One region of the Variovorax sp. SPNA7 genome, then DNA from elsewhere that is predicted to be linked to it. Evidence: riboswitches for the same ligand, from Rfam matches in the RefSeq annotation. Region 1 holds a riboswitch; each other region holds the start of a gene.

Evidence for each region. A riboswitch is a leader RNA that binds a small molecule or an ion and turns the genes downstream of it on or off. The one in region 1 is predicted to bind glycine.
Region 2: another riboswitch for glycine. It lies ahead of RZE77_RS06580 (ABC transporter substrate-binding protein); the one in region 1 lies ahead of RZE77_RS03450 (D-amino acid dehydrogenase).
Region 3: another riboswitch for glycine. It lies ahead of gcvT (glycine cleavage system aminomethyltransferase GcvT); the one in region 1 lies ahead of RZE77_RS03450 (D-amino acid dehydrogenase).

The regions. Positions count from the first base shown of each region.
Region 1 is NZ_CP138513.1:760,624-769,975, forward strand. Features, by position in the region: gene RZE77_RS03420 (aminotransferase-like domain-containing protein) at 1-779, opposite strand, end outside; gene RZE77_RS03425 (DMT family transporter) at 811-1,767, opposite strand; gene RZE77_RS03430 (LysE family translocator) at 1,764-2,363, opposite strand; gene RZE77_RS03435 (aminotransferase-like domain-containing protein) at 2,468-3,883, shown strand; gene RZE77_RS03440 (PhaM family polyhydroxyalkanoate granule multifunctional regulatory protein) at 3,971-4,720, shown strand; gene RZE77_RS03445 (FIST signal transduction protein) at 4,770-6,050, shown strand; gene RZE77_RS03450 (D-amino acid dehydrogenase) at 6,068-7,369, opposite strand; glycine riboswitch at 7,460-7,566, opposite strand; glycine riboswitch at 7,618-7,687, opposite strand; gene rfbB (dTDP-glucose 4,6-dehydratase) at 7,794-8,876, shown strand; gene rfbD (dTDP-4-dehydrorhamnose reductase) at 8,873-9,352, shown strand, end outside.
Region 2 is NZ_CP138513.1:1,440,054-1,449,405, reverse strand. Features, by position in the region: gene RZE77_RS06605 (M20 aminoacylase family protein) at 1-885, opposite strand, end outside; gene RZE77_RS06600 (M81 family metallopeptidase) at 932-2,434, opposite strand; gene RZE77_RS06595 (ABC transporter ATP-binding protein) at 2,471-4,087, opposite strand; gene RZE77_RS06590 (ABC transporter permease) at 4,090-5,037, opposite strand; gene RZE77_RS06585 (ABC transporter permease) at 5,057-5,998, opposite strand; gene RZE77_RS06580 (ABC transporter substrate-binding protein) at 6,020-7,609, opposite strand; glycine riboswitch at 7,780-7,911, opposite strand; gene RZE77_RS06575 (hypothetical protein) at 8,041-8,835, opposite strand; gene RZE77_RS06570 (NADPH-dependent FMN reductase) at 8,949-9,352, shown strand, end outside.
Region 3 is NZ_CP138513.1:3,690,221-3,699,572, reverse strand. Features, by position in the region: gene RZE77_RS17350 (DUF3014 domain-containing protein) at 1-752, shown strand, start outside; gene RZE77_RS17345 (hypothetical protein) at 842-1,090, shown strand; gene gcvP (aminomethyl-transferring glycine dehydrogenase) at 1,101-4,007, opposite strand; gene gcvH (glycine cleavage system protein GcvH) at 4,060-4,431, opposite strand; gene gcvT (glycine cleavage system aminomethyltransferase GcvT) at 4,479-5,657, opposite strand; glycine riboswitch at 5,703-5,815, opposite strand; glycine riboswitch at 5,828-5,918, opposite strand; gene RZE77_RS17325 (hypothetical protein) at 5,950-6,498, opposite strand; gene RZE77_RS17320 (TRAP transporter large permease) at 6,645-7,922, opposite strand; gene RZE77_RS17315 (TRAP transporter small permease) at 7,919-8,413, opposite strand; gene RZE77_RS17310 (TRAP transporter substrate-binding protein) at 8,501-9,352, opposite strand, start outside.

The DNA.
Region 1 (9,352 bases):
TGCAGGTCGACCGCCTGCTTGGCCTGCAGCAGCTTCGGGAAGATGGCTTTCGGCGCCACCAGGAAGCCCAGGCGCAGGCCCGGTGCCAGCACCTTCGAGAACGAACCCAGGTAGATACAGCCTTCGGGGTTGCGCGCGGTCAGCGGCAGCGGCGGGGCTTCGTCGAACCAGAGTTCGCCGTAGGGGTTGTCCTCGACGATCGGCAGGCCGGCGGCGGCCGCGGCGGCCGACACCGCCGCGCGGCGCGCCTCGGTCATGGTGCGGCCGGTGGGGTTCTGGAAATTGGGCAGCAGGTAGATGAAGCGCCCATCCTTCGCCTTGGCCACCAGGTCTTCGACGATCACGCCCTCGTCGTCGCTCGCCACGCTCACCGGGTTCGGCTCCATCGGGCCGAAGGCCTGCAGCGCGCCCAGGTAGGTGGGCGTCTCGACCAGCACCTTGCTGCCCGGATCGATGAGCACCTTGGCGACCAGGTCCAGGCCCTGCTGCGAGCCGGTGGTGATGAGCACCTGCGCGGGATCGACGTTCCACGGCAGCATGTCGGCCACGGCCTGGCGCAGCGGCGCATAGCCTTCGCTCGCGGCGTATTGCAGCGCCGCCTGGCCGTCGTTGTGCAGCACCTCGGCGCAGGCGTCGGCAAAGGCCTGGATCGGGAAGGTCTTGGGCGAGGGCAGGCCGCCGGCCAGGCTGATGATGCCGGGGCGCTCGGTGACCTTGAGGATTTCACGCAGCACCGACGGATTCATCTTGGCGGCGCGGGCGGCGAGTTTCCAGTTCATGGGTTCTTCTTTCAGGCGGGTGAGGTGGGATTCAGGATTGTTCGGCATGCGCGGCACGCGCCGAAACGGCAGGAGCGGGCTGCGGCTGCGAAAGGCGCTTGCCGAGCACCACCGTGCAGACCACGGCAATGGCAAAGCCCAGCGTGACCACGTCGAGCGGTTCGCCCAGCAGCGGAATGGATGCAAGGATGGAGAGAAAGGGCTGCAGCAGCTGCGTCTGGCTCACGCGCAGCGCACCGCCCAGGGCCAGGCCGCGGTACCAGGCAAAGAAGCCGATCCACATCGAGAACACGCCCACGTAGACGAAGCCCAGCCAGGCCGAGGTGGCGATGGGCTCCGCGGGCCACAGGGCCAGCGTGGCGGGCAGCGTCACGGGCAGCGCCATCACGCAGACCCAGCAGATCACGCGCTCGGCGCCGAGCGACGGCGTGACCTGCGCGCCGTAGATGTAGCCGAACGAAGCCGCGACCACCGCGCCGACCAGCAGCAGGTCGGCCCATTCGAAGCCGAAGCCATGGCCGCCCTGGCTCGCGCGCAGCACCGAGAACAGCACCACCAGCACGCTGCCCGCGATGGCGCAGAGCCAGAAGCCGAGCCGCGCGCGCTGGTGCAGCACCCAGGCCGCGACCGCCGCGGTCACGAGCGGCAGCAGCGCCGTCACCACCGCCGCGTGGCTGGCCGTGACCACGCGCAAGGCGTAGCCCAGCAGCAGCGGATAGCCGATCACGTTGCCGAGCACCGCCATGCCAAGGGGCTTCCACTGATGCGCAGCGGGCCGCGGCGAGCGTGTGGCCAGCAGGAAGACCATCGAGAGAATGCCCGCGAGCGCGGCGCGCCCGAGCGTGACGAACCAGGGCGACAGCTGCGGCGCGCCCTGCGTGCCGGTGGCCAGCCGCGTCATCGGCAAGGTGATGGCGAACAGCGCCACCCCGATCACGCCAAGCCACATGCCCAGCGTTTCATCCTTGATGTTGAGGCGGCTGCTCATACGCCCAGCATCCACCAGGCCGTGAGCACCAGCACCAGCCCCATCGCGCGGTTGAACCACAGCAGGCGCTTGCCTTTGGAGAGCCATTCGCGCAGCAGCGCGCCGGCCAATGCGTAGGTGAAGTTGCTGATGAAGGCGTAGACCAGCATCACCGGCGCGACGATGGCGAAGCGCCCGAGCGCGTCGGGCTGCCCCGCGATCCAGCCGGCCACCAGCGTGAGCGCGAGCAGCCAGGCCTTGATGTTGACGAACTGCAGCATCACGCCCTGGCCGAAGCCGATGTTCAGGCTGGCGCCGTCGGCGCGGCCGAGCGTGCCGCTGCCGCTCAGCTTGTAGGCCAGCCACAAGAGGTAGCCCACACCCAGCGCCTTGATGGCCAGGCGCAGCGAAGGCACCGCCACCACCAGCGCGCCGATGCCGGCCGCGCACAGCACCAGCAGCAGCGTCCAGCCGACCGGCACGGCCACCACGAAGCGCATGGCGCGCGGCAGGCCGCCGTTGGCCGCGAGAGCAGTGGAAAGCGTGGTGTTGGGACCGGGCGAGAAACTCATCGCCGTGGCCAGCACCAGCAGCGCGGTGAATTCTTGCCAGTTCATTGCATACACTCTAAACTTTCACACCATTACAGTTCCGATACAGTTGATCGAACATATTCGAAAACTGTATTGGTCTTTCTTTCGACACAGAAGCCGGGCCCCAGATGCTGACACGAACCTCCACCCAGTCGCTCACGGGGCAATTGGCCGACCGGCTGGCAGAACGCATCCGTACCCGGCTGCTGCCGCCCGGCGCGCGTCTGCCCTCGGTGCGCGAATGCGCGCGCCAGCAGGGCGTGAGCCCCTACACGGTGGTGGCGGCCTACGACCAGCTGCTGGCGCAGGGGCTGGTCGAGGCGCGCCGCCAGCGCGGCTTCTACGTGCGCGACTCGGCGCCGGCGCAGGAGGGGCGCCCGCCCAATGCGGCGCCCATGGTCGTCCAGATGATGGCCTCGCGCGTGCCGGCCGATGCGAGCTCGCTCATCCGCAGCATGTTCCACCGGCCCAGCGACAAGCCGCAGCCGGGCATGGGCGTGTTTCCGCCCGACTGGATGGCCTCCGCCTTCATGCCGACGGCCGTGCGCCGCATGACCAGTACAGCCGCGCTGCAGGAGCTGTCGCTCCAGTACGGCGAACCCTCGGGCGACGCCGCGCTGCGCCGCAGCCTGTCGAACAAGCTGGTGGGCATCAACGTGCCCGCCGCGCCCGACCAGATCGTGACCACGGTGGGCGCCACGCATGCGCTCGACATCGTGAGCCGCACCCTGCTGCGCGCGGGCGATCCGGTGATGGTCGAGGAGCCCGGCTGGGCGCTGGAATTCGCGCGGCTCGAGGCGCTGGGCATGCGCATCCTGCCGGTGCCGCGCCGCGCCGACGGGCCCGACCTGGAGGTGATGGCGCAGTACTGCCAGCTGCACAGCCCCAAGCTCTTCGTGAGCGTGAGCGTGCTGCACAACCCGACCGGCTACAGCCTCACGCCCGGCAGCGCGCACCGCGTGCTCAAGCTGGCCAACGAGCACGACTTCCACATCGTCGAGGACGACACCTACAGCCACCTCGCGCCCGAGCACGCCACGCGGCTCAGCGCGCTCGACGGGCTGCAGCGCACCATCTACGTCAGCGGCTTTGCCAAGATCCTCGCGCCCAACTGGCGCATCGGCTTCCTGGCCGCCTCGCCGGAGCTGAAGGAGCGGCTGCTCGAGACCAAGCTCCTGGCCACGCTCACCACGCCCACGCTGTTCGAGCGGGCGCTTTCGTGGTGCATCGACCAGGGCCAGCTGCGGCGGCATGCCGAACGCATACGCATCCGGCTCGACGGCGCGCGCGGCCGTGCGGTGAAGCTTGCGATGGCGCACGGCTGCAGCTTCGCGTCGGAGCCGGCGGGCCTGTTCGGTTGGGTCGACACGGGCGTCGACACCGACGCGCTGACCCAGCGCATGCTCGACCAGGGCTACCTGCTCGCGCCGGGCTCGCTGTTCCATGCGCGGCGGCCGCCGAGCACGATGATGCGGATCAATTTCGCGACCTCGCAGGACGCGGCGTTCTGGAAGGTGTTCAGCAAGGTGCGCGCGGAACTCTGATGGCCAACGGGGAGGGCGCCCGGGCCCAAAACGGCGATGCCTTGGAGTAAGCTGGCATCACAAGAAAACCCAACCGGAGACCTCCGCATGAGCAATGCCAGCCAACCCTTCGACTTCAGCCAATTCGTCCCCGGATTCGATTTTCTGAAGAACCTTGCCGGCGGTGGCGCCGGCGGCGCGGCGGGCAGTGCGGTGCCCGGATTGCCGAGCCTCGCGAGCTGGGTGGCCCCCACGCTGAGCGTGGAAGAGGTCGACAAGCGCATCCAGGAACTCAAGACGGTGCAGTATTGGCTCGAGCAGAACGGCCATGCGCTCAAGGCCACCATCCAGGCGCTCGAAGTGCAAAAGATGACACTTTCGACCTTGCGCGGCATGAACGTGCGGATGGAAGATATCGCCAGCGCGTTCACCAAGCAGGCGGCCGCCGTGGCGCCTGCCGCTGCCGCGGCACCTGCAGCCGCTGCGCCGGCCGAACCGGAGGCCGAGCCCGAGGAAGAAGCCCCGGCACCGGCAAAGAAGGCGCGCAGCAAGCCGGCTTCGGCCACTGCCGCTTCGGACGGCAATGGCAGCGGCGCCGGCGTGATCGATCCGATGCAATGGTGGGGCTCGCTGACCGAGCAGTTCCAGCAGATCGCGAGCTCGGCGCTGCAGGATGCGGCCCAGCTCAAGGTGCCGGCCATGGCCCAGCCATTGGCCGATGCGGTGGGCAAGGCCATGGGCAAGCCGGCGGCGGCTGCTCCCGCAGCCTCGAAACCCGCGGCCAGGAAGGCGGCAGCGCCCGCCGCCGCAAAGAAGGCATCGGCCGCCGCGCGCAAGCGAACGGCCGGCCGCCGCTGACGTCATACACACACATTCCTTGATTGAAGAGAACGGGTTGGCACGCATCATGAAGCTGTTTCCTTCCGGCCATGCCACCCACCCGCAATGGCGCATGGCAGCCGGCCTCGTGCTGGCCCAGTTGCGCGCGCAGATGGCGCTGCCCGACTACGCGGCGTCGCCCACGCTCGGGCTGCTCTACATCACCGACCACTATGCGTCGGACGCGCAGGACATCCTCGACCACCTGAGCGCCGAACTGCCCGAGGTCACCGACTGGTCCGGCACGGTCGGCATCGGCGTCTCGGCCAACAACGCCGAATATTTCGACGAGCCCGGCCTCAGCCTGATGCTCTGCGCGCTGCCGAGCGACCAGTACCGCGTGTTTTCCGGCGTGGCGCCGCTGGGCAATTCGGAAATGAGCGGCTTCGAGGCCCACACGGCGCTGGTGCACGCGGACCCCGCCACGCCCGACCTGACCGAACTCATCGGCGAGATGGCGGGCCGCACCGACACCGGCTACCTGTTCGGCGGGCTGTCGTCAGGGCGCGGCGGCGCGCTGCAGTTCGCGGTCGGCGGCAACGGCAACATCCGCGGCCATGGGGCCGCGGGCGGCGTGTTCTCGGGCGGCTTGTCGGGCGTGGTGTTCGGCGAGGGCGTGCGGCTGGTGTCGCGCGTCACCCAGGGCTGCCAGCCGCTGCGCTCGGGCGCGGGGCGCGAGCGCGAGATCACCGAGGCCGATGGCAACCTGCTGCTCAAGCTCGACGGCGAACCTGCGCTCGACGTGCTGCTGGCCGACCTGCAGGTGACGCTCGAGCGGCCGCAGGAAGCCATCGACGCCGTGCGCGCCACCCTGGTGGGCCTTGCCGATGCGGGCAGCGACGGCATCCGCCGCACCGGCGACCTGGGGGCCGATGTGCTGGTGCGCCACATCATCGGCCTGGACCCCACGCGCCGCGGCATCGCGATTGCCGATGTGGCCGAGGCCGGCATGCGCCTGACCTTCTGCCGCCGCAATGCGCAGGCCGCGCGCGCCGACCTGATGCGCATCTGCGCCGAGATCCGCGAAGAGCTCGAGCCCGAGGAGCAGACGCTGGCCACCGCGCGCGCCGTCGCAGCGGGGGAGGCCGAGGCGGCGCCGCATCCGGCGCGCCGCATCGCGGGCGCCGTGTACGTGAGCTGCTCGGGACGCGGCGGGCCGCACTTCGGCGCGCCGGGCGCCGAACTGCAGATCGTGCGGCACGCGCTGGGCGACGTGCCGCTGGTCGGCTTCTTTGCCGCGGGCGAGATCGCGCGCCACCACCTGTACGGCTACACCGGCGTGCTGACGGTGTTCACCAGCAAGGACTGAGCCTCGCCCTCTGGCATTCAGGCCGGCTGCAGTACGCGCGCCGCCGGCGCAGGCATGCCGGTGAACGCAAAGTCGACCTCGGGCGCGAGTCCGCTCACGATGCGTGCAATCGACTTGCCCGATCCGCAGGCGTGCGTCCAGCCGAGCGTGCCATGGCCGGTGTTGAGGAACAGGTTCGGCAGTTTCGTCTTGCCGATCAGCGGCACGTTGCTTGGCGTCGCGGGGCGCAGGCCGGTCCAGAACTGGGCCTGCGTGGTGTCGCCGGCGCCCGGAAAGAGCTCCTCGACGCGCCGCACGATCGCCTCGCAGCGCACGCGGTTCAGGTCGCGGTCGTAGCCGTTGAGCTCGGCCGTGCCGGCAATGCGCAGGCGGTCGCCGGAAGCCGAGGTGTAGCGCGAGAACACGAGCTTGAACTCGTCGTCGGTCAGCGAGACCTGGTGCGCCCTGGACGCGTCCTTCACCGGCAGCGTCACCGAATAGCCCTTGGCCGGATAGATCGGCAGCCGGATGCCCAGCGGCGCGGCAACGATCGGGCTCAGCGAACCCATCGCGAGCACGAAGGCGTCGCTGCGGATGCGCTGGAAGCGGCCTTCGCTGTCGGTGGCTTCGACGTGGTCGATGCTGCCGCCGGCCTCGCGCAGCGCGGTCACCGTGTGGCTCATGAGGAACTTCACGCCGGCCGCGGCCGCGCGCTTCGCCAGCTCGCGTGCAAAAAGATTCGCGTCGCCGGACTCGTCCTCCGCCGTGTAGGTGGCACCCGCCAGCTTCGGGCGGATGTGGGCGAGGGCGGGCTCGATCTTCACGGCCTCGTCGGCAGAGATCACCTGGCGTTCGCAGCCGAGTGCGCGCATCTGCTCGGCGGGCTTGAGGGCGCCGTCGAACTCCTTCTGCGTCGTATAGAAGTGCAGGATGCCCTGCGTGCGCTGGTCGTATTGCAGGCCGGCGTCGGCGCGCAGCTGCTGCAGCACCTCGCGGCTGTAGGTGCCCAGGCGAACGATCTGCTCGATGTTGTGCCGGGTGCGCGCCGGCGTGCATTCGCGCAGGAACTGCAGGCCCCAGAGCCACTGGCGCATGTCGGCGCGGATGCGAAACAGCAGCGGGGCGTCTTCCTTGCCCAGCCATTGCAGCACCTTGAGCGGTGCGCTCGGATTGGCCCAGGGCTCGGCATGGCTGACGGAGATCTGCCCGCCGTTGGCAAAGCTTGTTTCGGCGGCCGGCGTGGCCTGCCGGTCGATCACGGTCACTTCGTGGCCGAGTTGCTGGAGATAGTAAGCAGAAGTCACGCCGAGCAGGCCGGCGCCAAGAACGATCACACGCATTTCAAGTACCTTTGAAGATTGGCACTCGAACGGCGGACTTGGTGTGCTACTGATTCAATAGCGAGCAACCGGACGAACGCCGTCCAAGTTGCCGCTCCCCCTGTCCTTGGTACCTGAGAGATTCACCTGTTGCACCTTGCAACGGGTTTGCTCCTTCGGTGCATCACGCGAGGTGATGGCTCTCCAGACGGCTTGTCAGTTGATGCAGTACATGCCACGACACTCTTTGAAAGAACTTCAAGGAATCTGTGGGCTGACCTGAGCGTTTATGGGAGTTTGCGCCTTCGGTGGAGTAGTAATAAGTACTACTCACTCTCCTGCAGTGAAACGATTGTAGGCGGGGACCGCAAAGCCGCCAACCATGAATTTTGACAATTCGGACCAATGGGATAATTGTCATTGATTCGAAACTTCGGGGAGACTCATGATCCTGGTAACCGGCGGCGCGGGCTTCATCGGCGCCAACTTCGTACTCGACTGGCTGGCGCAGAGCGACGAGCCTGTCGTGAACCTCGACAAGCTGACCTATGCCGGCAACCTCGAGACGCTCGCGTCTCTCAAAGGCGACCCGCGGCACCTCTTCGTGCAGGGCGACATCGGCGACAGCGCGCTGGTTGACCGCCTCTTGGCCGAGCACAAGCCGCGCGCCATCGTGAACTTTGCCGCGGAATCGCACGTCGACCGCTCCATCCACGGCCCCGAGGACTTCGTGCAGACCAACGTGCTGGGCACCTTCCGCCTGCTCGAGTCCGTGCGCGGCCACTGGAGCGCGCTGGCGGCCGAGCAGAAAGCCGCCTTCCGCTTCCTGCACGTGTCCACCGACGAGGTCTACGGCTCCCTCTCCAAGACCGACCCCGCCTTCACCGAAGAGCACAAGTACGAGCCCAACAGCCCCTACTCGGCCAGCAAGGCCGCCAGCGACCACCTCGTGCGCGCCTGGCACCACACCTACGGCCTGCCGGTCGTCACCACCAACTGCTCCAACAACTACGGGCCCTTCCACTTCCCCGAGAAGCTCATCCCGCTGATGATCGTCAACGCCCTGGCCGGCAAGCCCCTGCCCGTGTACGGCGACGGCATGCAGGTGCGCGACTGGCTCTACGTGAAGGACCACTGCAGCGCCATCCGCCGCGTGCTCGAAGCCGGCCGCCTCGGCGAGACCTACAACGTCGGCGGCTGGAACGAGAAGCCCAACATTGAGATCGTCAACACCGTCTGCGCCCTGCTCGACGAACTTCGCCCGCGTGCCGACGGCCAGCCCTACAAGGCGCAGATCAGCTACGTCACCGATCGCCCCGGCCACGACCGGCGCTACGCCATCGATGCGCGCAAGCTCGAGCGCGAACTCGGCTGGAAGCCCGCCGAAACCTTCGACAGCGGCATCCGCAAGACCGTCGAGTGGTACCTGGCCAACGCCGAATGGGTGCGCAACGTGCAAAGCGGCGCCTACCGCGAATGGGTCGAGAAGCAATACGACGCCGCACCCGCGGCCAAGGCTGCGGCATGAAGCTGCTGCTGCTGGGCAAGGGCGGCCAGGTCGGCTGGGAGCTGCAGCGCAGCCTCGCGCCGCTGGGCGAGCTGGTCGCGCTCGACTTCGACAGCACCGACTTCCACGCCGACTTCAGCCGTCCCGAGCAGCTGGCCGACACCGTGCGCAAGGTGCGCCCCGACGTCATCGTCAATGCCGCGGCCCACACCGCCGTCGACAAGGCCGAGAGCGAGCCCGAGTTCGCCCGCACCCTCAACGCCACCTCGCCCGGCGTGGTGGCCGAGGCCGCGCAGCAGATCGGCGCGCTCATGGTGCACTACTCCACCGACTACGTCTTCGACGGCAGCGGCAGCACGCCGTGGAAAGAAGACGACGCCACCGGCCCGCTCAGCGTGTACGGCCGCACCAAGCTCGAAGGCGAGCAACTGGTGGCGAAGCACTGCGCGAAGCACCTGATCCTGCGCACCAGCTGGGTCTATGCCGCGCGCGGCGGC
Region 2 (9,352 bases), 680 kb from region 1:
GTCGATGTGCGCCTTCACGCCAAAGCTCTCGGCCTGCGCCGCGACGATGGCCTTCAGGCGCTTTTCGAGCAGCGCGCGCACCTCGCGGTCGAGCGAGCGCACGCTGATCTCCAGCACCGCGGTCTCGGGGATCACGTTGTTGGCCTTGCCCGAGTGGATGGCGCCCACGGTGACGATCGACATTTCCTGCGGATCGGCGTTGCGCGAGACGATGGTCTGCAGCGCCATCACGATGCTGGACGCGGCGACGATCGGGTCGGCCGTGCGGTGCGGCATGGCGCCGTGGCCGCCCACGCCGGTGAGCGTGACGGTGGCGTAGTCCGACGAGGCCATGGCCGCGCCTTCGCGGAACATCAGGTCGCCCTGTCGGCGGCCCGGCGAGTTGTGCATGGCATAGACCGCATCGCACGGGTATTTTTCGAACAGGCCGTCTTCCATCATCTTCACGGCGCCGCCCATGCCCTCCTCGGCCGGCTGGAAGATGAGGTTCAGCGTGCCCGAGAACTCGCCGTGCTGCGCCAGGTACTTGGCCGCGCCGAGCAGCATCGCGGTGTGGCCGTCGTGGCCGCAGGCGTGCATGATGCCGGGCCGGCCGCTGCGGTAGGCCAGGCCTGTTTTCTCCTCGATGGGCAGCGCGTCCATGTCGGCGCGGATGCCGATGGCGCGCGTTCCGCTGCCGCGCCTGAGCCGGCCCACCAGGCCGGTCACGCCCAGGCCGCGCTCCACCTCGTAGCCCCAGGCGGACAGGCGCTCGGCCACCAGATCGCTGGTGCCGAATTCCTCGAAGCCTAGCTCGGGGTTCTGGTGGATCTGCTGGCGCACCGTGACGAATTCGGCGGCGTGCCTTCTCATGTACTCGAGGTAGTGCTGGGCGCTTTGCGGCATCGTGGTCTCGTGTTGCGGATGGGTGGATGGATGACGGAAGGCCTGCTCAGGGCTGCAGCGCCATGGTGGCGGGCAGCCGGGTCCATGGCAGGTCGGCCGGGTCGGCGGCCATCGGACCGGGCGCCTTGGCCACGAGGATGTGGCTTGCAATGGGCGCGAAGTCGGCGCGAAAGTGCACCGAGCTCTTGTTGACCAGCAGCTTCATCGCCTCGGGCTCGATGCCCAGGTAGCGGAAGAACTCTCGGTCGAGCATCTGGCTCTTACCGCTGGCCACGGCAATGCGCACGCCGTCGATCTCCAGGCAGGCGCTCTGGCCGAGCGACACCACGCCGCCGCGCGACATCGGCCCCTTGCCGTGCACCTGCCCGTCGCTGAGCGCGCGCACGGTGAAGAGGCCTTGCACGGGCGCATCGCTGAAGCGACCGCCCCATGTCGGCACCGAGGTGCCGAGCGCGATGCGGATCTGCGCGCCGACGCCGGCCTCGTGCGCCGCCGCGGCCGCGCCGGGATCGAACATCAGCCCCAGCGCGACCTGCCCCGGGTAGCGCTTGCCCGCGCCTTCGGCCAGCAGCGCATGCAGCATGCCGGTGGTGTTGCTGTCGGCGCCCGCGCCAGGGTTGTCCTGCGTGTCCGCGATGACCACCGGCTTGCCCGCGTCCGCGGCCAGCGCCATGGCTTGCGCCACCGCCGCGCGCGGCTCCAGCACGTCGAGCCGCCATTGCGCGCGCGGCTGGTCGATGCGCTCGTACAGCGTGGCCACGGCCGCGCCGGCATCGTCGCCATAGCCCCACACGACCGGGCCGCACTCGGCAATGTCGGCGGCCGGGAAGCCGGTGGCAAAGCTCAGCACCGCATCGTGCCTGGCGTCGAGTTCGCCGAGCAGCCGGTACACGGATGCGGCCGGCTCGATCATGGTCGACTGCACGTTGAGCGGCAGCAAGAAGCCGAGGCGCCGCGCATGCAGCGGCTCGCGCGAACCGCGCGCGATGCGGCGTTCCAGCAGCCTGGCGGCGAGCCGGCCCGTGTCGGCCATGTCGACGTGCGGATAGGTGCGGTAGGTGGCCAGCGCGTCGGCCTCGGCCAGCATCCGGCCCGTGATGTTGCCGTGCAGGTCCAGGCTCGCGACGATCGGCACGCCGGGCCCCACGAGCATGCGGATGCGCGCGATCAGCTCGCCCTCGGGGTCTTCGAGGTGCTCGGTCACGGCCGCGCCGTGCAGGTCGAGATAGACGGCGTCGATGCCGCCGTTCGCCAGCGCGGCAGCCAGGTCTTCGGTGATGGCGGCCGAGATGCGCTCGAACGCGTCTTCGGTCACATGGGCCGAGGGCGTGGCGCCGGCCCAGGCCGACGGCACCAGCGACCAGCCCTTCTCGCGCGCCGCGTCGATGAAGCCGCCCACGGGAATGTTCCTGCCTGCGTAGGCCTCGACGATCGCGGCGCCGCGCCGGTACGGCGGGAAGGTCGAACCCGCATGGAACGCAGCCCAGTCCGCCTTGCTCGGCGCGAAGGTGTTGGTCTCGTGCTGGAAACCGGCGATGAAGACTTTCATGGAATCCTTTTTCTTGATCGTGGGAATGAAGGGGTTTCAGCTGCGCGCAAAGGCAAAGTCGCGTCCGGGCGCCGCAGCCAGCAGTTTGCGCGTGTAGTCGTGGCGGGGGGCGAAGAACACGTCGCGCACCGAACCGCGCTCCACGATCTCGCCCTGGCTCATGACCAGCACGCTGTCGCAGATCTGGCTGGCCACGCGCAGGTCGTGCGTGATGAAGAGAATGCCGATCTTCAGCCGCTGCTGGATCTCGTCGAGCAGGCGAAGGATCTGCGCCTGCACCGAGACGTCGAGCGCCGACACGGCCTCGTCGGCAATCAGCACCTTGGGGTCGCAGGCCAGCGCGCGCGCAATCGAGATGCGCTGGCGCTGCCCGCCCGAGAACTCGCTGGGGTAGCGGCGCAGCGCATCGGGCGACAGGCGCACCAGCCGCATCAGTTCTTCGGCGCGCGCCCAGGCCTGGTCGTGCGGCATGCCGAAGTTGACCGGCCCCTCGATGATCGAGGCGCCCACCGTCTGGCGCGGATTCAGCGAGCGGTACGGGTCCTGGAAAATCACCTGCACCGTGCGCCGGAACGGCGACAGCGCGCGGCCCCTGGCATGCGCGACCGAGCGGCCATCGGCAAAGATGTCGCCCGAGCTCGGGTCGATCAGCCGCGCGATGCAGCGCGCCACCGTCGACTTGCCCGAGCCCGACTCGCCGACGATGCCCACGGTTTCGCCGGGCCGCACTTCGAGCGACACATTGCGCGCCGCATCCACCGTGCGGCGCTTGCCGGGCCAGCTGCCCGTGACATAGGTCTTGCAGATGTTCACCGCATTGAGCAGCGGATAGGCGTCGGGCACCGGCGGGCGCCGGGGCGGCGAAAGCTCGGGCACCGCGTCGAGCAGCATCTTCGTGTAGGGCTCGCGTGGCGCCGTGAGCACCGCCATCTTGCCGCCTTTCTCGATCATGGCGCCCAGCTCCAGCACCACCACTTCGTCGGCGATCTCGGCCACCACGCCGAAGTCGTGCGTGATGAAGAGCACGGCGGTGCCGTTCTCGGTCTGCAGCTCGAGGATGAGCCGCAGTATCTCGGCCTGCGTGGTCACGTCGAGCGCGGTGGTCGGCTCGTCGCAGATCAGCAGCACGGGCTTCAGGATGAGCGCCATCGCGATCACGATGCGCTGGCGCTGCCCGCCCGACAGCTGGTGCGGATAGGAAGCGTAGATGCGCTCGGGCTCGGGCAGCCGCACGCGCTCCATGATGGCGATGATCTTTGCGCGCCGCTCGGCCGCGCCCATCTGCACATGCTGCGCGAGCATCTCGTCGACCTGCGCGCCGCAGGTCATCACCGGGTTGAGCGCGGTCATCGGTTCCTGGAACACCATGGCCATCGACGGCCCGCGCAGCTGGCGCAGGCGGGAAGACGTTGCGGCCAGCAGGTTCTCGCCCTGCAGTTCGATGGCGCCGCGCACCGGCACGAGGCCCGAAGGCAGCAGCCCCATCACCGCATTGGCGATGACCGACTTGCCCGAACCCGACTCGCCGAGCAGGCAGACGATCTTGCCGGGCGGCACGTCGAAGGAAACCTTGTCGACCGCATGCGGCCGGTCGCCGCCGCGCGGCAGTGCAATGGCGAGGTCGCGAACGGAAAGAACAGGTGCCTGCGCCATGTTCAGCCTCCGCGCTTGTTGAACTTGGGGTCGAGCGTGTCGCGCAGCCCGTCGCCGAGGATATTCACCGCGAGCACCGTCAGCGCCAGGAAGATGCCGGGGAACAGCACGTTGTGCGGGAACTGGTTGAACTGCGCCCTGCCCTCGGCCATGATGTTGCCCCAGGTCGCCATGTCGGCCGGCAGCCCTACGCCGAGAAACGACAGGATGGCCTCCACCAGGATGGCCGAGGCGCACACATAGGTCGCCTGGATGATCAGCGGCGCAATCGCATTCGGCAGGATGTGGCGCACGAGGATCTTCCATGTCGGCGTGTCGAGCGCAATGGCGGCTTCCACATAAGGCTCCTCGCGCACCGTGAGCACCACCGAGCGCACGAGGCGCGCCACGCGCGGGATCTCGGGCACCGCAATGGCCACCACCACGGTGAGCAGCTTGCCGCCGAACAGCGCCACCAGGCTGATCGCGAACAGGATGCCGGGGATGGCCATCACGCCGTCCATCAGCCGCATGATGGCGCTGTCGAGCCGGCGGAAGTAGCCGCCCAGCAGGCCGACGAGCATGCCGAACACCACCGCCAGCGCAGCCACCGCCACGCCCACGGTCAGCGAAACGCGCGCGCCGTAGAGCGTGCGGCTCCAGATGTCGCGCCCCAGGCTGTCGGTGCCCATGACGAACAGGTGCTCGAAGGTGTCGCCCGCGAGGCTGTTGAACTCGCCGCGCGTGCCCGGCATGAGGTTGCCGCTGCCGGGGTCGATGGCCGTGGGGTCGATGGTGCCGAGCCATGGCGCCGCCAGCGACACGAGCACCAGCAGCACAAGCACGCCGCCGCCCACGCGCACCGACCAGTCGGCCAGGATGCGCTTGAGCAGCGAGCGCCGCCGGGGCGGCGGCAGCGCCTCGGCGACGGCTTCGACAGGAATCATCGGAGGGGCGAGCGAATCGGTCATCGTGTTTTCTTCTTGCGCCTCAATAGCGGATGCGGGGATCGAACACCAGGTAGCTCAGGTCGATCAGCAGGTTGATGAGCACGTAGACGACGGAAAAGAACAGCGTGATGCCCTGTATCAGCGGAAAGTCGCGCGACAGCACCGCATCGACCGTGAGCTGCCCGAGGCCCGGAATCGCGAACACGGTTTCGGTGACGACCACGCCGCCGATCAGCAGCGCAATGCCGATGCCGATCACCGTGACGATCGGGATCGCCGCATTGGCCAGCGCATGCCGTATCAGCACCCGCGTCTCCGACATGCCCTTGGCGCGCGCGGTGCGGATGTAGTCTTCGGTCATGGCCTCGGCCACGGCCGCGCGCGTGACGCGGGCAATCAGCGCCACGTAGATGATCGACAGCGTGATCGACGGCAGGATCAGGTGCTTGATCCAGAGCCATGGCCCCTGGCCGATCCGCGAGTAGCCCTGCACCGGCAGCAGTTGCAGGTGCAGCGCGAAGATCCAGATGAGCACGTAGCCGATCACGAAGGCCGGCACCGAAAAACCCATGACCGAGAAACCCATGAGCATGCGGTCGAGCCAGCCGCCATGGCGCCAGGCAGCCACCACGCCCAGCGGCACCGCGATCAGGATGGTGACCACCAGCGTCACCGCCGCAAGCGACACCGTCGGTTCGATGCGCTGCCCGATGAGCTCCACCACCGTCTTCTTCATGAAGTAGGACTCGCCCAGGTTGCCCTGCAGCAATTGCCCGCTCCAGCGCACGAACTGCGTGGGCAGCGAATCGTTCAGCCCAAGCTGGCCCCGCACCTTGGCGATGTTCTCGCTGGTGCCGCTGTCGCCCACGATGGCGGCGGCCGGATCGCCGGGCGCCAGCCGGAGCATCAGGAACACGATCAGCGCGACGATGACGAGCACCGGCACGGTCGACAGGATGCGGCGCGCAAGAAAGATCAGCATGGGTTTGGCGAACGAGCGCGCTCAGCTCTTCTTGATGTTCCAGAACACATTGACCGGCGAGCGCACCACGCCGCTCACCACGCCCTTGCGGTAGGCCGTGAGCGGCTTGTATTCGCCGATGGGTGCGTAGATGCCGGTGTCGTACACGCGTTGCTGGATGGCCGTGGCCAGGTCCTTGCGCTTCGGCTCGTCGGCCGTCGCCAGGAAGTCGGACTTCAGCTGCTCGAGCTTGTCATCGGTGGCCCAGCCGAACCAGCCCTTCTCGCCGTTGCCCGTGAGCGGCGCATAGAACATCGGGTTCATGTTGTCGGCAATGCCCCAGCCGGTGATGAAGAGGTTCCAGCCGCCCTTGTCGACGGGATCCTTCCGCGCGCGGCGCGTGACCAGCGTGGGCCAGTCCATCGACTGCATGTCGACGTTGAAGCCGGCCTGCTTCAGCAGCTGCGCCATCACCGGCGGAAACTTGTTGAGCAGCGCAAAGTCGGCCGGATACATGAGCACGACCGGCTTGCCGTCATAGCCCGCTTCCTTGAGCAGCGCCTTGGCTTTCTCGAACTGCGGCTTGCCGGTGAAGTAGCTGGTCTTGTCGCTGGAGAACGCCGTGCCGCACGGGTAGACCGAGGCGCAGCTGTTGTAGAGCTCCTTGTGCACCATCTGGGCGCGCATCAGCGCCTCCTGGTTGATGGCCATGATGGCGGCCTGCGCGATCTTCGGATTGTCGAAGGGCGGAATGACGTGGTTCAGGTGCAGCGCGAACGAGCCCTTCGGGATCGGGTTGTCGACCGTGATGGCAGCGTTGTTCTTGAGCGCCGTGTACTGCTCCGGCGGCAGCCATTCGATCATGTCGACCTCGCCGTTCGCGAGCGCATTGGCCTGTGTCTGCGCGTCCTTCAGGATGATCCATTCCATGCGGTCGACGTACACGTTCTTGCCGCCCGCGGTGCCTGAAGGCGCCTCGGTGCGCGGCACGTACCTGGTGTTCTTCAGGTAGACCACCTTCTCGCCGGGGCGGTACTCCTCCTTCTTGAAGATGTAGGGGCCCGAACCGGTGGCGTCGTCGATCTGCTTGTCGGACGGCGTGGCGGCCACGCGCGCCGGCATGATGAACGGCGGGTTCGACGAAGGCTTGCTCAGTGCATCGAGCACCATGCCGAAGCCGTCCTTGAACACCAGCCTGAAGCTGCTGGCGTCGACCGCCTCGGCCTTGTCGAGCGCGGCATACATCTTCTGGCCCAGCCCGTCGCGCTGGCCCCAGCGCTTGAGCGACGCCAGCACGTCTTCCGAAGTGACCGGCTTGCCGTCATGGAATTCGAGGCTCTTGCGCAGCGTGAAGGTCCACGTCCTGCCATCGGCGCTGGTGGTGTACTTGTCGACCATCTGCGGCTTGACCTTGCCCTGCTCGTCCACGCCGAAGAGCGTGTCGTACACGGCATAGCCGTGGTTGCGCGTGACGAAGGCGGTGGTCCAGATCGGGTCGAGGATCTTGAGGTCGGATTGCGGCACCAGGCGCAGCACCTTGGCCGCATCCTGCGCGAACGCGCTGGTGGTTGCGAATGCAGCGGCCAGCATGGCACCCGCGACAACGGCTTTCAGGTTTCTTTTCGACAGCATCTTCGGTTCTCCGGTTGAAAAAATCGTGAGGAACGGGACTTCGGATCAGGCGTGCCAGCGCGGCCGCCCCGGTGGAAGAAGAAGAGGAAAAATCGCGCGAGGCGCTCGAACAAGAGTCATGAAGAAGAAGGCTCCGGAAGCGCGCAAAGGCCACCCCGCGCATTGCGCGAGATGCCCCTGCTGTCCTTTGGCCTGAGAGATTCACCATGCACGCTCATCGCGCATGGCTTGCCCCTTCGGCGGCTGCCCTCGGAGGCCTTTTCTATTCAGGGCTCCGGGCAGCGCTCTCCAGCGTTGATCGAGATATCCAGTCTTGGGACCTGAGCGTTATGGGCTGTCGCCTTCGGTAATGCACTAACTCGAAGCATCGAGCCGGCATTTCTCCTGGATGCATTCTTCCAAGCAGAATGCGTGCCACTCGAACGCTTGCGCTACTGCGGCCCGCCGCAGAAGCTCGCCCTTTCGGTGGTCCTGGCGGTGAAGTGAAGGCGTGTGGTGGTGGTGTCGCTGGCGGGCGTGTTCTGCGGCCATTCGCTCTGCAGCCATGTGTACTGCCAGCTGTAGGCTTCGCCCGGGCTCGCAGCTTCGCCGTAGCTGATGCGAAGGCTGCCGCTGCTCTCGTCGTGGCAGTGCTTCGACTGCTTGTATTCCCTTTCGCTGAAGCAGGCGCGGACCATCTTCGAGCACGAAAAAGGAATGCCTTCGTACACGGCCCGGCTCGCGTCCTCGACCGGCACGAAGTCGGCCTTGCTGAACGAAGCGCCGCCGCCCGAGTACATCTCCGACACCGTCTGGAGCACGGCCGCGGCCCACCGCCCTTCGGCCAGCGGATAGAGCGCCGGCGCGAGGGAGATGCGCGAATCCGCCATGCCGGGAGTGGCCGCCTTCTTCATCAGTGCGGCCGCATAGCCGCTGAAGTCATGCAGGCGGTTCAGCTGCCACGTGCCGGCGGCGACGCGCTTGATGCGCGCCATGGCCAGCGGCTCGCTCGAGAACACCGCATAGTCGCCCGCTGCGGCGCCGCGCGGCCGGTACAGGCCCAGCGCCTGCGGATCGCAGGGCTGCGGCAGCAGCGCACACAAGCGCGCGCGCCAGTCCGCATCCAGCGATTCCGGTTTCTTCACCGCATCGAAGAGTTGTGCCGACGGCGCGGCGCCCGCATGCCCCGCAAGCAGCAGGACGAACATCGGCAAGGCGGCAGTGCGAAGAATGGGCAACGGGTTCATGGACCGGCATGGTAGCCAGCCCGCCCACAGGATGCTGCAACCAATTGCGGTGCGGGCGGGCCGATGTTGTAGCCTTCGCCCCACGGCCATCTTGGCCTCGAACGGAGCAAAAGATGGCTGACAGGATCCTGGTGTTCTATGGCTCGTACCGCTCGGACCGCATGGGCATTCGCCTGGCGGACTACCTGGTGGCGGGCCTCAACGCGCGAGGTGCCGAGGCCGAGTTGATCGACGCCAAGGCCGTCGGCCTGCCGATGCTCGACCGCATGTACAAGGAATACCCCGAAGGCACCGCGCCCGCGGCGATGGAAGCGCTGGCGCAGAAGATACGCGGCGCGGATGCCTTCGTCTTCGTGGCCGGCGAATACAACTGGGGCCCGCAGCCCGGCCTGAAGAACCTGACCGACCACTTCCTCGAGGAATGGTTCTGGCGCCCCGCCGCCATTGCGAGCTATTCGGCCGGCCGGTTCTCCGGCGTGCGCTCGGGCACCGTGTGGCATTCGGTCCTATCGGAGAT
Region 3 (9,352 bases), 2.9 Mb from region 1:
CCGCCCCGAACGACGGGATTGCGCCCGCACCGCCCCCCGCCCTGCCCGAATCCCCGGAACCGCAGAATCCCATCGACGCGATCGCGCTGCCCGAATCGGGCTTGCCCAAGGTCGCCGATTCCGATTCGCGCGTGATGAAGGCGCTCGTCGACCTGATGGGCAGCAAGAACGTGGCGGACTTCCTGCAGTTCGAAGGCATCGTGCGCCGCTTCGTGGCCACGGTCGACAACCTCGCGCGCGAACAGTCGCCCGCGAGCACCTGGCCGGTGCAGCCGACGAAGCAGCGCTTCACCACCCAGGGAAAGGGCGAGAAGGAGACCATTTCGCCCACCAATGCCGCGCGCTACAACCCCATCGTGATGGTGGCCGAGTCGATCGATCCGGCCAAGGCGGCCAAGGTGTATGCGTGGCTCTATCCGCTGTTCCAGCAGGCTTATGAAGAACTCGGCTATCCGGGGCGCTATTTCAACGACCGGCTCGTTGCCGTGATCGACCATCTGCTGCAGGCGCCCGAGCCCGCCGGCCCGGTGCCGGTGCGCCTCGTCGAGGTGAAGGGCAACGTGCCGTCGCAGCGGCCCTGGGTGCGCTACGAGTACGCCGATCCGCAGCTCGAATCGCTCTCGTCGGGCCAGAAGATCATGGTGCGCGTGGGGCTGGAGAACGAGCGCAAGCTCAAGGCCAGCCTGCGCGGCTTCCGCGAGCAGATCGCCACGGGCGAGCTGATGAAAAAGAAAGCGCAGCAGCAGCGCTGACCGGGTGCGCCGTGTAGGCGCGGGCCGATTGCATGCGGCCCGGATGCCGGGGATGATTCGCGGGATCCCAAGATTTCGAGGACACCCGTATGAACCTGATGAGCGTCGACCTCTACCAGAGTGCCACCGATCCCGAGAAATTCCTGGCGCTTCCCGCGGGCACCGACCCCGCCGAGCTCATGGGTCCGATGACCTTCGACCGCGATTTCGCGCATGTCAGGTGCTACAGGGAAGGCTTCGAATTCGATCCATCCGAAAGCTACGCGGGCGTCAACGCCGCAAAGATCGCCGCGGACATCCTCACCGTGAAGTGGGCGATGTACCGCCGCGAAGCCTGAGCGGCTTTTTTCAGGCCTCTTCGGTTTCCTTGTAGTCGCCCACCGGCACGCAGCTGCAGAACAGGTTGCGGTCGCCATAGACGTTGTCGACGCGGCCGATCGGCGGCCAGTACTTGGCCAGCTTGAGTTCGGCCAGCGGAAACGCGCCGAGTTCGCGCGAATAGGGATGCGGCCACTCCGTTCCGAGCAGGCTGGCCGCGGTGTGCGGCGCGTGCTTGAGCGGGTTGTCGTCCTTCGGCCAGACGCCTTCCTCGACACGGCGGATCTCGCCGCGGATCGCGATCATCGCGTCGATGAAGCGGTCGAGCTCGGCCAGTGGCTCGCTCTCGGTGGGTTCCACCATCAGCGTGCCGGGCACCGGGAAGCTCAGCGTGGGCGCATGGAAGCCGTAGTCGATCAGCCGCTTGGCCACGTCCTCGGCGGTGACGCCGCTGCTGTCCTTGAGCGGGCGCAGGTCGAGGATGCACTCGTGCGCGACGTGGCCATTGGGGCTCGCGTACAGCGTGGGGTAGTGGTCCTTGAGGCGCGCGCTGATGTAGTTGGCGCTCAGGATCGCGATTTCGGTCGCGGCCTGCAGGCCCTTGGCGCCCATCATGCGGCAATACATCCAGCTGATCGGCAGCACGGCCGCATTGCCGAGCGGCGCCGCCGAGACGGCGCCCACGCCGTTGGATGCCACGCCGGCCGTCGCATGGCCAGGCAGGTAGGGCACGAGGTCTTCCACCACGCACACGGGGCCCACGCCCGGGCCGCCGCCGCCGTGCGGAATGCAGAAGGTCTTGTGCAGGTTCAGGTGGCTCACGTCGCCGCCGAACTCGCCCGGTGCGGCCACGCCGACCAGCGCATTCATGTTGGCGCCATCGACGTACACGCGGCCGCCGTGCTCGTGCACCAGTTCGCAGAGCTCCTTCACCCGGGTTTCGAACACGCCGTGCGTGCTCGGGTAGGTGATCATCACGGCCGCGAGCTTGTCGCTGTGCTTCTCGCAGGCGCGCTTCAGGTCGTCCATGTCGACGTTGCCCTGCGCGTCGCAGGCCGTCACCACCACCTGCAGGCCCACCATCTGTGCGCTCGCGGGGTTGGTGCCGTGCGCCGACGAAGGAATGAGGCAGATGTTGCGGTGCCCCTGGCCGTTGGCCTCATGGAAGGAGCGGATGGCCAGCAGGCCCGCGTATTCGCCCTGCGAGCCCGCGTTGGGCTGCAGGCTGATGCCGGCGTAGCCGGTGGCTTCGCAGAGCCAGGCGCGCAACTGCGCGTCGAGCTGGGCGTAGCCCACCAGCTGCTCGGCCGGCGCAAAGGGATGGATGTTCGCGAACTCGGGCCAGGTGATCGGGATCATCTCGCTGGTCGCGTTGAGCTTCATGGTGCAGCTGCCGAGCGGGATCATGCTGCGGTCGAGCGCCAGGTCCTTGTCCGACAGGCTGCGGATGTAGCGCAGCATCGCGGTTTCGCTCTTGTGGGTGTTGAACACCGGGTGCGTGAGAAAGGCGCTGGTGCGGCGCAGGTCCTCGGGCAGGCGCGGCACTGCGTTGGCCAGGTCGTCGAAGCGCGGCATCGGCGTGCCGGTGGGCACGAACAGGGCCCAGAGCGTCTCGATGTCGGCGCGCGTGGTGGTCTCGTCGAGCGAAATGCCCAGGTGCTGCTGCAGCCGCTGGCGCAGGTTGACGCCGGCGGCCTGGGCGCGCTCGATGATCTTGGGCGTGTCGTCGCCGGTGCGGATGGTCAGCGAATCGAAGGCGGTGCCGTTGACCGGCTCGCGGCCCATCTGCGCGAGGCCTTGCGCGAGGATGGCCGTGAGCGCGGCCACGCGCTGCGCGATGCGCGTGAGGCCGTCGGGGCCGTGGTACACGGCGTACATGCTGGCCACCACGGCCGGCAGCACCTGCGCGGTGCAGATGTTGGAGGTCGCCTTCTCGCGGCGGATGTGCTGCTCGCGCGTCTGCAGTGCAAGGCGGTAGGCGGGCTGGCCGTGGGTGTCGACGCTCACGCCGACCAGGCGGCCCGGCAGCGAGCGCTTGAATTCGTCGCGGCAGGCCAGGTAGGCCGCGTGCGGGCCGCCGTTGCACATCGGCATGCCGAAGCGCTGCGTGGTGCCGCAGACGATGTCGGCGTCCCATTCGCCGGGCGGCGCGAGCAAGGTGAGCGCCAGCAGGTCGGCGGCCACGCAGAAGGCGGCGTCGCACTGGTGCGCATGGCCCGCGAGCGGACGCAGGTCGTGCACATGGCCGGTGGTGGCGGGGTACTGCGCAAGCACGCCGAAGAACTCGCCGCTCACCATCAGGTGCGGCAGCGTCTCGGAGACAGTGCTCACCTTCACCTCGATGCCCAGCGGCGCGGCGCGCGTCCTGATGACCTCGATGGTCTGCGGATGGCAGTCGCCCGACACCAGGAACACGTTGCTCTTGCTTTTCACGCTGCGCTTGGCGAGCGTCATCGCCTCGGCCGCCGCCGTGGCTTCGTCGAGCATCGAGGCATTGGCGATGGCCATGCCCGTGAGGTCGCACACCATGGTCTGGAAGTTGAGCAGGGCTTCCATGCGGCCCTGCGAAATCTCGGCCTGGTAGGGCGTGTAGGCCGTGTACCAGGCGGGGTTCTCGAGCACGTTGCGCAGGATGACGCCCGGCGTGTGCGTGCCGTAGTAGCCCTGGCCGATGAAGCTCCTGAAGACCTTGTTCTTTGCCGCGATCGCCTTCAGTTCGGCCAGCGCATCGGCCTCCGTCGCGGGCGCCGGCAGCCGCATCGGCTTGGCGCGGCGGATGGCCGCGGGCACGATGCCGTCGATGAGTTCGGCACGCGTTTCCGAGCCGATCACCGGCAGCATGCGCGCCTCGTCCGCCGCATCGATGCCGATGTGGCGGGCGAGAAACTCTTCGGCGTTCTCCAGTTGTTGCAAAGAGGGAAGGGCGGGAATCGGCATGGCGGGTGAAGGCTCGGGAATGAGGAAAAAGGCGGCTTGCGAATTCGGCGGATCAGGACTCGGCAGCGAACTTGTCGTAGCTGGCGGCGTCGAGCAGCGCGTCGAGCTGCGCGGGTTCGCTGAGCTTGACCTTGAAGAACCAGCCGGCGGCCAACGGGTCGGTGTTGGCGAGCGAGGGATCGGCGCGCAGGGCTTCGTTCACTTCGGTGATCTCGCCCGACACGGGCATGAACACATCGGCCGCGGCCTTGACCGATTCGACGACACCGGCCACCTCGCCCTGGGCAAAGCTCTTGCCGACTTCGGGCAGGTCGACAAAGACCACGTCGCCGAGCGCGTCCTGCGCATGCACGGTGATGCCGACGGTGGCTGCGCTGCCTTCGGCCGAGACCCATTCGTGGTCCTTGGTGTACTTGATGCTCATGGTGGAAAACTCCTCGTGGAAAAAAATGATGATCGGGGGCGCAGCGCCTAGCCGCGGTAGTAGCGGGTGGGCACGAAAGGCAGCGTCGAGACTTCCATCGGCACCGGCTTGCCGCGCACGATGGCCTGCACGCGCGTGCCGGGCTCGGAAAACGCGGTGGCCACGTAGCCCATGGCGATCGGGCGGTCGGCCGTCGGGCCGAGCAGGCCGCTCGTGACAAAGCCGATGTCCTTGCCTTCGAAGGATTGCAGCATGGTGCCGTCGCGCACCGGAATGCGTTCCAGCGCCACAAGGCCGACGCGCTTGCGCTTCAGCGTGTCGTGGTCGGTGTGGCCCGCGGCGCCGGCCGTGGCGGCGGCGAGCTGGGCCAGCACCCTGGCCGCGCCCGGAAAGCCGCCTTCGCGCGCGCCGCCCGTGCGGCGCACCTTCTGGATCGCCCAGTTGAGCGAGGCTTCGATTGGCGTGGTGGTGGTGTCGATGTCGTTGCCGTAGAGGCACAGCCCGGCTTCCAGCCGCAGCGAATTGCGCGCGCCCAGGCCGATGGGCTTGACCTCGGGCTGGGCCAGCAGGAGGCGGGCGAGGGCGTCGGCATTCTGGCCGGCCACCGAGATCTCGAAGCCGTCTTCGCCGGTGTAGCCGCTGCGCGTGGCAAAGGCCGGAATGCCGCCGATCTGCACCGCGCCGCCGGTCATGAAGACGAAGCGCTCGATGCCGGGCGACAGCCGCGCCAGCACCACGGCCGCCTGCGGCCCCTGCAGCGCGAGCAGCGCGTGGTCGGGCATGGGCTGCACATCGCAGCGTGCGCCGATCTTCTGCTGGATGTGGGCGATGTCCGCCACCTTGCAGGCGCCGTTCACGATCACGAAGATCGAGCCGTGGCCCTCGTTGAAGAACATCAGGTCGTCGAGGATGCCGCCCTGGTCGTTCAGCAGCAGGCCGTAGCGCTGCTTGCCGGGCGCGAGGTCGATCACGTCGACCGGCATCAGGGTTTCAAAGGCGGCCGCGGCGTCCGGGCAGACCAGGCGCAGCTGGCCCATGTGCGAGATGTCGAACAGACCGGCCGCGTCGCGCGTGTGCCTGTGCTCGGCCATGAGGCCGGCGGGGTATTGCACCGGCATCGAATAGCCCGCAAACGGCACCATGCGGGCGCCGAGCTCCACGTGCAGGTCGTACAGCGGGGTCTTCAGGAGTTGTTCGGCGGAAGAGGAGTCGGAGGAAGCAGCCACGGGGCACTCCAAAGGGGCAGACGAATTCCATGGCGCGAGCCATGGGCCACCCCTGCTGTCCGCTTTACCTGAGAGATTCGCCCCACGATCGGGGTTTGCTCCTTCGGTGGGCCGGTGCATGGTTTGGGATGCAGCGGCCTCTCTCCAGCAAGGAAGCGCCGGCATGCGCCAGCGCTGTGTCAGTCCTTTTGCCTGAGCGTTCGGGAAACCCCTGCGCCTTCGGCGGCCCCGGCTGGCGGGGCTCTCTCCTGACCATAGGAGTGTAGTGGATCGCGGCCGCCCGGTCTGCGGCTCAGTGCACGGTCTCGGCCGGCGGCAGCAGCCGGTCGATGCGCTCGCGCAGCGATTCGGCCCGCTCGGCGCCGGCGGCTTTCTCGACCTCGGTGAGCATCAGTGCGGCAATGGTCAGCATGGCGCCGCGGTCGCGCGCCTCGCGCAGGGCGTCGCGCATCTGCAGCGCGAACTTGGGGTCGCGGCGCACGAACATGCGCTCGCAGATGTCGAACAGGAACATGCGCGTGGTGGCCAGGGAGCGCTTGCCGTCGAAGTTGTCGGCCGAGGTGGCGAGCCGGATCGGGTCGGCCGCGGGTACCGGGGCGGGCGGCTGCGCCACGGCTTGCGCCGCCGTGGCAGCAAGCGCCTGCGCGTCCTGCAGATAGCCTTGGCGCATCAGCGCCTGGATCGCCTGCTCGGCTTCGGTGCGGCTGGCGAAAAGCGGGCTGAAATCGGTCAGCGAACGCCGGCCGTCGGCCATCAGCAGCAAGGCGCGCTCGCGCTGGCTCAGCGTGCGCTCGCGGCCTTGGAGTTCGTCGCGTGCCTTGTCGGTCTTGGTGGGAAACATGGCGCCACAGCTTTGGGGATCGAGGGCTGAAGCATCGTTGCAAGCGGTGACATCTTCATGAAACGTTTGCCTTACAGGGAAACCGCCGCACAAAAAAAAGCAGCCTGCGAACAGGCTGCCGTTTCTTCTTTTTCGCCTTGTTTCCGCTATTTGGCGTACGCCAGGTCGCGCAGCGCGAGCGATATCCACGGCACGTAGGTGATCACCATCAGGCAGGCCAGGATCACGAGCACGAAGGGCACCAGGTATTTCACGATCCGGTCGAGCGAGATGCGCGCCACCGTGCAGGCCGCGAACAGGTTCACGCCGAAAGGCGGGGTGATCATGCCGAGCGCCAGGTTCACCACCATGATCAGCCCGAAGTGCACCGGGTCGATGCCGAAGTGCACCGCCACCGGCGCAAGGATGGGCGCGAGCACGATGATGGCCGCGCTGGTCTCGATGAACATGCCGATGACGAACAGCGCCGCGTTCACGCCCAGCAGGAACATCGCGGGCGACTTCAGCACTTCCTGCAGCCAGTGGCCGATGGCGTCGGGCACCCCTGCACGCGTGATCAGGAACGCGAACAGGCCCGCGTTGGCGATGATGAACATGATCACCGCCGACGACAGCACCGACTTGCGCAGGATGACGTACAGGTCCGTGGGCTTGATCTCGCGGTAGATTCCCACGCCCACCACCAGCGCATAGAGCACCGCCACGGCCGAGGCTTCGGTGGGCGTGAAGATGCCGCCGTAGATGCCGCCCAGGATGATGACGGGCATCAGCAGCGCCCAGCCGGCCTGCCACGTCGCCTTGAAGAAAGGCATGCGGCCGTCGCCGTCGTTCTTGCCCCAGCCCTTCCACTTGCAGAAGGCCCAGACGAACAGCATCAGCGCCAGGCTGATCAGGATGCCCGGCCCGAAGCCCGCAATGAACAGCTCGCCGATCGACACCTCGGCGCTCACGCCGTAGAGGATCAGGGGAATGGAGGGCGGGATGATCACGCCGAGCTCGGCGCTCGTGGCCTGCAGCGCGGCCGCGTACGCGGTGGGATAGCCGTGCTTGATGAGCGCCGGAATCAGGATCGCGCCAATGGCGAAGGTGGTGGCCACCGACGAGCCCGACACCGCCGCGAAGATCATGCAGGTGAGCACGCAGGTCATCGGCAGGCCGCCCTGCACGCCGCCCACGATGCTCTTGGCAAACTCGACCAGCCGCCGCGAGATGCCGCCGGTTTCCATCAGGTTGCCGGCCAGGATGAAGAACGGAATCGCGGCCAGCGGAAACTTGTTGATCGAATTGAACATCTCCTTCACGGAGATCAGCATGTTGACGTTGGCCACCTGGATACCCAGGATCGAGGCCAGGCCGATCGATACGGCCACCGAAACCGACAGTGCAAAACACAGCACCATCGTTGCAACCATCACGGGCGTCATTGCGCGGTCTCCAGTTCGAGCCGCTTGGGATCGAGAAAATTGCCAACAATGCCAAAAAGGCAGAAAACCGAGCCGACCGGCAGCGCCAGGTACGACCACATCATCGACAGGCTTTCGAGCCCGGCCATCGACTGCACGCGGCCACGCATCGCGTAGTCCCAGCCCCACCAGAGAATGACCAGCATCAGTGCCAGCGCCGCAATGCTGACCACCGCGTCGAGCACGCGCTTGATGCGCGGCGGGCTCCAGCGGTAGAGCACGTCCACGCTCACCATCGCGCCTTGGCGGAAGGCCATCGGGATGCCGAGGAACACCATCCAGATCAGGCTCACGCGGATCAGGATCTCGCTCCATTCGGCGGGCTGCTCCAGCACGAAGCGCGTGACGATCTGGAACACGCCCAGGCCCGAGGCGATGACCAGCATCACGCAGGCCGCGATCATCGAGACGCCGGTGGTCCAGCGCTCGATGCCGAGAAATTTTTCTTTCATCTGCAATCGTGATTGTTGAAAACAAAAAAGCCCGTCAGATGCAACTGAACGGGCGGGTGATGCTACCTAAAAGATAGCATCGGGGGATCACTTGAAGTTGCGGATCTTGTCGAGGTTGGCCTTGCCGAAATCCTTTTCGAACTGGGCATTCACCGGCGACAGCGCTGCGACGAACCTGGCCTTGTCGACGTTGTCGATCACGGTCATGCCCTTGGCGCGCAGGTCGGCCACGCCCTTGGCGTCGTCTTCGTCCACGCGCGCACGGTTGGCCTTGGTGGCTTCCTTGGCTGCTTCGAGGAAGGCCTGCTTGTCGGCCGCGCTGAGCTTGTCGAACGACGCCTTGTTCATCAGGAAGATGCACGGCGAATAGACGTGGCCCGTGAGCGACAGGTGCTTTTGCACCTGGTCGAACTTGGCCGCGATGATGACCGACAGCGGGTTTTCCTGGCCGTCGACCGTGCCCTGCTGCAGGGCGGTGAACACTTCGGGGAAGGCCATCGGCGTGGTGACGATGCCGAAGGTCTTGTAGGCCGCGATGTGCACCGGGTTTTCCATGGTGCGCATCTTCAGGCCCTTGAGGTCTTCGGGGCCCTTCACGTCGCGCTTGCTGTTGGTCATGTGGCGGAAGCCGTTCTCGGCCCAGGCCAGCGCCTTGAAACCCTTGGCGTCGAACTTGGTCAGGAGCTCCTGGCCGATCGGGCCGTCGAGCACGGCGCGGGCGTGGGCCTTGTCGCGGAACAGGAAGGGCACGTCGAGGATCTTGGTCTCAGGCACGAAGTTGGGCACCGGGCCGGTCGAGGACAGCGCCAGTTCCTGGGTGCCGAGCTGCACGGCCTCGATCGATTCGCGCTCGCCGCCGAGCGAGCCGTTGTAGAAGGTCTGGACCTTGTAGCGGCCCGCGGTGCGCTTCTCGACTTCCTTGGCAAAGACGTCGATCGC